2 linked regions of the Aeoliella mucimassa genome follow. Each later gene encodes a partner of the first gene's protein in a complex. Links are inferred from orthologs where the notes say so. Each region holds a gene or a part of one and is shown in the gene's direction. Other genes may lie near its edges. The genes, in order: Pan181_RS11740 and Pan181_RS15760.

Region 1 (3,182 bases):
TGCTGGCAGCAAATCTGGACCAGCCAGCAAACCGGGGCCGGGCGGTAAATCGAAGCCGGCCGGCAAGTCGGGGCCCGGCCTGAAGTCCGGCGCACCGAAGAAGCCACGCCCACCCAAGCGGAAGCGTACCCCGCAGCCGGCGAGCGATTTGCCGGGCGATCGACTGCAGAAGGTGCTCGCCGCAGCCGGTCTGGCGAGTCGCCGGGAGTGCGAGGAGCTGATTCTCGAAGGTCGCGTGCAGGTCGATGGTCAGGTGGTCGCCGAACTCGGTACCCGGGTCGATCCCTCCACGCAAACGATTCACGTCGACGGCGAACCGCTTCCCAAGCCACGCCTGGCCTACTACGCAGTGAACAAGCCAACCGGAGTGGTGTCGACCGCCAACGACCCGTCGGGGCGCCAGCGGGTGATCGACCTGTTGCCGCCGAGCTTGGGGCGACTCTACAACGTCGGTCGACTCGACATGGCCAGCGAAGGGCTGATTCTCGTCACCAACGATGGCGAAATGGCCAACCGGCTGACCCATCCCAGTCATGGGGTCGAGAAAACCTACAACGTGCAGGTGGCCGGCGTGCCCGATCGCGAGGTGCTCGATCAGCTCCGCAAAGGCGTTTACTTTGCCGAAGGCAAGGTGAAGGTGGTGCGGGCCAAGATCAAGAGCAGCCGCAAGCAGTCGACCGTACTCGAGATCGTGCTCGACGAAGGTCGCAACCGCGAGATTCGACGCATGCTGGCCAAAGTGGGCCACAAAGTGCAGCGGCTGGTCCGCATTGCGGTCGGCCCAGTGCGGCTGGCAGAGATGCCACCCGGGGCGTATCGTAGACTCACCGCGGCCGAAGTTCGCGACCTCCGCAAAGCGGCCAAACTGTAGACCATCGCCGGTGCTGCCCTGCAGTGCCCAAAGCCATCGATTTTCCCTCCTAGCCCACTTCGACCAACATGCCATTTGCTCTGGAAGCCAACGCCCTGACGGTGCCCGTTGTGGAGAACGTGCAGCTCGCCTCGCGGACGTATCGCGTACGGTTCGAATGCCCGCAGATTGCCGAAACCGTGGTGCCAGGGCAGTTTCTCATGCTGCGACTCACCGGTTCGGGCGATCCGCTGCTTGGCCGGGCGTTTGCCATGTACGACACGGTGGACGACTCGGAGGGCCGGCCCACCTACGTCGACGTGGTGTACCTGGTGATCGGCAAAATGACCTCGCGCTTGTCGCAGTACCAGCCGGGCCAGATGCTCGACGTATGGGGCCCACTTGGCAACGGATTCACGATTCCCGAGTGCGATCACCTGTTGATGGTCGCCGGCGGCATCGGACAGACCCCGATGCTCGCGCTCGGTAAGGAGCACCTGGGGATCCGCGGGTATGGCTCGCCGCCGCGTACCGTGTCGGCTCCCGACAAAGTGACGCTGCTCTATGGAGTTCGCTCGCTTGATCTGGTGGCCGGCGAAACCGACTTTCGCTCCGCTGGCATCGACCTCCGCATCGCCAGCGACGACGGCAGCATCGGCCATCACGGGTTCGTTACTGAGTTGCTCGAGCAAGCACTCGCCGAGTCGGCTGGCCAGCGAGTGCAGGTCGCCTGCTGCGGCCCGGAAGTGATGATGGAGCGTGTGGCCGAAATCTGCCAGGCCGCGGAAACGCCTTGCCTGGTATCGCTCGAAACGCCGATGGCCTGTGGCATCGGTATCTGCTTTAGCTGCGTCGCCAAGGTGCGTCAGGAAGATGGCACCTGGGACTATCGTCGCACGTGTGTCGAAGGCCCGGTGTTCGACGGCTGCTCGATTGAGTGGTAACCCTAGCGAGGCGCTCGCGCTCGGCCACTTTGCACTCGGCCGCACTGCGGCAAGTAGATTGATTCCAACACACTAAACACAAACAGCCGACGAGCTACGCCTCGTCGCCTAAGAATAAAGGAGACGAAAGGTAGCTCGTCGGCTATCGCGCAGCGGAACCGGCTGCGTGAGTCCGAAGCGAGGTGCAAACGACCTTACTTGATTGCCTTGATGGCCTTCGACAGGCGGCTCTTCGTGCGAGCGGCTACGTTGGCGTGGATCACCTTCTTGGCAGCAGCTTGGTCGAGCTTCTTGGTCGCTACGCGGAAAGCAGCTTCGCTATCCACCACGTTGCCGGTGGCGATCATCTCGCGAACCTTGCGAATCTGGCCACGGACGTGCGACTTCACGGCACGATTGTGGGCATTGCGAGCAATGTTCTGGCGAAGACGCTTCTTGGCACTTTCAGAATTAGGCATGTTCAGTTAACCGTTGAAACTCTTGAATGTTCGTAGAACCCCCTCTCCAGGCCTGTGCTCGCCCAGCCGGTTTTGGGGGCGGCAGCAACCGAAAGGAGGCAGCTATAGTTCCCGCATTCCAAACGCGGGGAATCGCTAAGTATTTCGCATTTGGCTGAGTTTGTCCAGCCGGTCAGCCACATCTCGGTAGCTAAAATCGGCCGCGGCGATCTCGGTAAGGTGTTTTTCGGCCTTTTCGAGCTCTCCCATCCCCATCGCCAGCACCCCCGCACGGTAGCGGGCCAGCTTCAGCTGCTCGGGATTCGCGTCGCCAGCCGCCTGTACCGCGGCCTCGTAGCTCGACATCGCCAGGCGAAATTGCTCGATTTTCTGGAAGCATTCCCCGAGATGCAGCTGAGTATCGGAAAGCCGCCGGGTGTCCTCGCGGGCCACCTGGAACGACTTGATCGCCTCGCGAAACTTACCCGCCCGCTTCAATCGCATTGCGAGTTCGAATTGATAGTTCAGATTTGCCGGATTCCGCTCCGCCCGGGCGGCATACACTTCCAGCTCTACCTGGTTTGCCTGGGCGAGCATCTTCTTGGCCAGCGCCTTCGATTCGGGCGAGGGTTCGTCCGTTGCTCGGCGGTTGGCCACGTCGACCTGCTGCCGCATCCGGCGAAGCCGAGTGTCTTCCAATCGTTCGCGAGTATCGAGGTCGCCCGGCGAAACGGTCAGCGCCTTCGTGAGCACCCGCTCGGCATCCTTCAGGCGGTCGACCGAGTTATAGAGGTCGGCCAGGTCCTTGTAATGGCTCAGCTCCGCGGGATACAAGCGGATGCGGTCAAGCAGGTCCTGCTCGCGACTCTCCGGCGTCTCTTCCGGCTCGGCGGGCGTTTGTGGCTCGTCATGATGCGGTCCTGCAGGGCTGGCCTTGATGGCCGCAGTTGC
Region 2 (3,215 bases), 1.1 Mb from region 1 along the record:
TAGCTTTTGCTGAATTTGGCCGCTAGCACTGCTAAGGCCGAACCAAGCGAGCGACAAAGCCGTATCTGGAGCTACCTCGACGACGGTCAAACTTGACACTAGTGCTTGCTACAACTACACTTGGAGCAAGTCGAGACGACGTCAGATGGGGTCCATTTGGACCAGAATTGCTCCTCGGAACGGGAACTTTGTCGTGACCAAGAAAGAGATTGTGAAGACCATCTCCGAGGAGATAGGCTTGACCCAGCTCAAGACGAAGGAGATCGTCCAAAAGACGTTCGACGCTATCGTCGAGACGCTAGTCGAAGACCACCGAATCGAGCTTCGCAACTTTGGAGTGTTCGAGGTCAAGAAGCGTGCAGCGCGTAAGGCCCGCAACCCGCGGACCGGCGATAAGGTGGACGTGCCCGAGAAGTTCGTGGTAACGTTCAAACCAGGCAAGGAGATGGAAGCTCGTGTTCGCGAGCTGGAGCTCCAAGCCCAAGCCGAACGCGAAGCTCGCGAGCGGGCGGAAGCGGCCAGGTTAAACGGTTCGGCGGGTTATCCACCACCGTCGCCTGAGCAGATGCCAAGTTCAAGCGAGCAAACGAGTTAGATACAGCTACTTTTCCCAAAGGGGTCTTCGCGACTCCCACCAACTTATCGCTAGGTAACGCAGGCAAATCGCCGCAACTCGTTTACCAAACTAGATTTAAGCCAAGCGGTCCCCGCAGGATACGGGGAGCACTCACGATCCCCGATCGATTCGGTATCCGCCGGACGTCGGCGGTTACTCAAGGAGGAGTACCAGTCCCATGCGTAAGTGGTTATTGACGGGCCTCGTGGCCTGTGTGCTCTCGTCGAACGTAGGCTGCCTGATTCCCATGTACTCGGCCGATCCGGCCCGTCGTGCTCGGCAGTTGATTTTCACCTCCGAGGACTTGAGCGCAGTGCTCGATGAATGGGAGCGAATCTGGTTCCTCGATCAACCGAGCCATCTCAGAACTCATCCAACCCACGGCGGCGTGATCTAAGCTGCCAGGGCGTAAGAACTTCCAGCGAGCTGCTGCCGGCGCGAGATGCCCCTCGATGGGCGTCTCGCAAGCCGGGGGCGGGTGGGGTACATTGCTAGTTTGCCCCTCCGCTATTGCTGCTCACTTAGGGATATTGCGACCGTGGATTTATCCGTCACGCTTGGCCGTCTTCGGCTGCCTAATCCCGTGCTCGTCGCTTCGGGGACGTTCGGCTATGCACGCGAAATGCAGGGTCTGGTTGACCTCGGTCGACTAGGCGGTATCCTGCCGAAGACCATTACCAAGCTGCCAAGACCTGGCAATGCGCCGTGGCGTACGGTCGAAACCGCGGCCGGCATGCTCAATTCGATTGGCTTGGACAACGATGGCATCGACTCGTTTCTCGAGAAGCTGATGCCGTACTTGGCGTCGTTGGACGTGCCGATCATCGTAAGCATCGCCGGCCGGTCGGCGGACGAGTTCGTCGAACTCGCCAAACAGCTCGACGGTGCCGCAGGTGTAGCTGCGGTAGAGCTGAACATCTCCTGCCCCAACGTCTCGGGCGGGGTCGATTTTGGTACCGACCCGGCCATGTGCGAAGACCTGGTGCGGCGGGTTCGCGAGGCAGTGTCGCTGCCGATCCTGGCGAAGCTCACACCGAACGTCACCCGCATTGCCGACATGGCCAAGGCCGCCTCGGCCGGTGGAGCCGACGCCCTGTCGCTCATCAACACCTGCCTGGGCATGGCGATCGACTGGCGTCGCAAGAAACCGATTCTCGGCAACGTGATGGGTGGCCTCAGCGGCCCTGCCATCAAGCCGATCGCCCTGCGTTGCGTCTACCAGGCTCGCCAGGCGTGCGACACCCCGATCATCGGCATCGGCGGCATCGCGACCATCGACGACGTCATGGAATTCCTCGTAGCCGGCGCGTCGGCCGTGCAGCTCGGCACCGTGAACTTCTACCACCCCACCGCGTCTATGGAAGTACTCGACGCACTTCCGGGGGCACTCGAGGAGTTGGGAGCGAGCAGTGTTGCCGAGGTATCAGGATCTCTGCAGGTGTAAATGAAGGATCGTTGCCATTGTTGTTCCCAAACCGACGAGTTACGTCTCGTCGGGAGAAGTGAAAGAGCGATTAATCCGACGAGGCGTAGCTCGTCGGGTATCGGTGTTCTCAGAACTATACCCTCATTAAATCCATAAAACTCTAGCCCCTTCGAACCATGCGCGTACTTTCCGGAATCCAACCGACCGGCCCGTTTCACTGGGGCAACTATTTTGGTGCCATCCAGCAATACATCGAACTACAGGACGTTGCCGACGAAGCCTATTACTTCATCGCGAACCTGCACGCGCTCACGACGGTTCGCGACAAGGACCTGTTGAAGCAGTACACGCTCAACGGAGCGATCGACCTGCTCGCGTTGGGCTTGAATCCTGAGAAGGCAGTGCTGTTCATACAGAGCGACGTGCCAGAGGTTAGCGAACTCTGCTGGCTGCTCATGACCGGCACGCCGATGGGGCTGTTGGAGCGGTGCGTCAGCTACAAGGATAAGCTGGCCAAGGGACTCAAGGCCGATGCGGGGCTGTTTGCCTATCCCGTGCTGCAAGCGGCCGACATCCTGGCCTACGATGCCGACATCGTTCCGGTGGGCGAAGACCAACTGCAGCACATCGAAGTGTGCCGCGACATCGCTGGCTCGTTCAATCATCACTTCGGCGAAACGTTCGTGATGCCCAAGGGCAAGGTGCTCGACCAAAGCGCCCGCGTGCCTGGCACCGACGGCGAAAAGATGAGCAAGAGCTATGGCAACACGCTTGCAGTGTTCGACGACGCCAAGAAGCAACGCAAGCAGATCATGCGCATCCAGACCGATAGCCGCCCGATGGACGAGGCCAAGGAGCCCGATGGCGACGTGCTGTACGACTTGTACAAGCTGGTGGCCACCGAAGACGAGGTCGCAGCGATGGCGGCCACCTACCGGGCGGGCGGGTTCGGTTATGGCGAAATCAAAAAGGCACTGGCCGAAGCCTCGGAACGGTACTGGGCCGAAGTCCGTGAGCGCCGCGAAGAGTATGCTGCCAAGCCCGAAGTGGTCCGCGAAATCCTGGCCGCTGGTGCCGAGAAAGCCCGGGCGAAAGCCAGCGTGGTACTCAAACGGGCGCAAGACGCCTGCGGGGTGATCGGTTACTAATTGCTGACTACTTTCGACGCCTCTT

Evidence for each region.
Region 2: the proteins of Pan181_RS11740 (region 1) and Pan181_RS15760 are in contact, whole or in part, in a crystal structure (PDB 5UE9), measured with the Lactococcus lactis proteins. The link is inferred for Aeoliella mucimassa from one-to-one orthologs. Residues at the interface, in WP_023189152.1 of Lactococcus lactis: Leu4, Gln5, Ala47, Ser48, Met49, Leu50, Leu51, Arg52, Arg53, Met95, Leu98, Arg223, Met224, Ala225, Cys226, Ile228, Gly229, Ala230, Cys231, Tyr232, Ala233, Val235, Glu236, His237, Asn243, His244, Ala245, Lys247, Glu250; in WP_025017116.1 of Lactococcus lactis: Gly25, Phe27, Phe29, Glu32, Tyr33, Lys35, Tyr36, Lys48, Phe56, Thr60, Pro61, Arg62, Val63, Ala64, Glu65, Thr66, Ala67, Ser68, Gly69, Met70, Ile74, Gln77, Pro223, Glu251, Phe274, Ala275, Pro277, Phe278.

Annotation. Positions count from the first base shown.
Region 1 is NZ_CP036278.1:2,930,382-2,933,563, reverse strand. The notes cover bases 1-2,866. They hold Pan181_RS11740 (dihydroorotate dehydrogenase electron transfer subunit), read left to right. Parts: upstream 1-939; coding sequence 940-1,794; downstream 1,795-2,866. Other genes in these bases: Pan181_RS11730 (tetratricopeptide repeat protein), read right to left, coding at 2,388-2,866; rpsT (30S ribosomal protein S20), read right to left, coding at 1,989-2,252; Pan181_RS11745 (pseudouridine synthase), read left to right, coding at 1-871. In the rest of the region: more of Pan181_RS11730, read right to left, coding at 2,867-3,182.
Region 2 is NZ_CP036278.1:4,046,456-4,049,670, reverse strand. Bases 209-3,107 are described here. They hold Pan181_RS15760 (dihydroorotate dehydrogenase), read left to right. Parts: upstream 209-1,154; coding sequence 1,155-2,060; downstream 2,061-3,107. Other genes in these bases: trpS (tryptophan--tRNA ligase), read left to right, coding at 2,219-3,107; Pan181_RS15765 (hypothetical protein), read left to right, coding at 795-1,013; Pan181_RS15770 (HU family DNA-binding protein), read left to right, coding at 209-595. Outside these bases: more of Pan181_RS15770, read left to right, coding at 194-208; more of trpS, read left to right, coding at 3,108-3,190.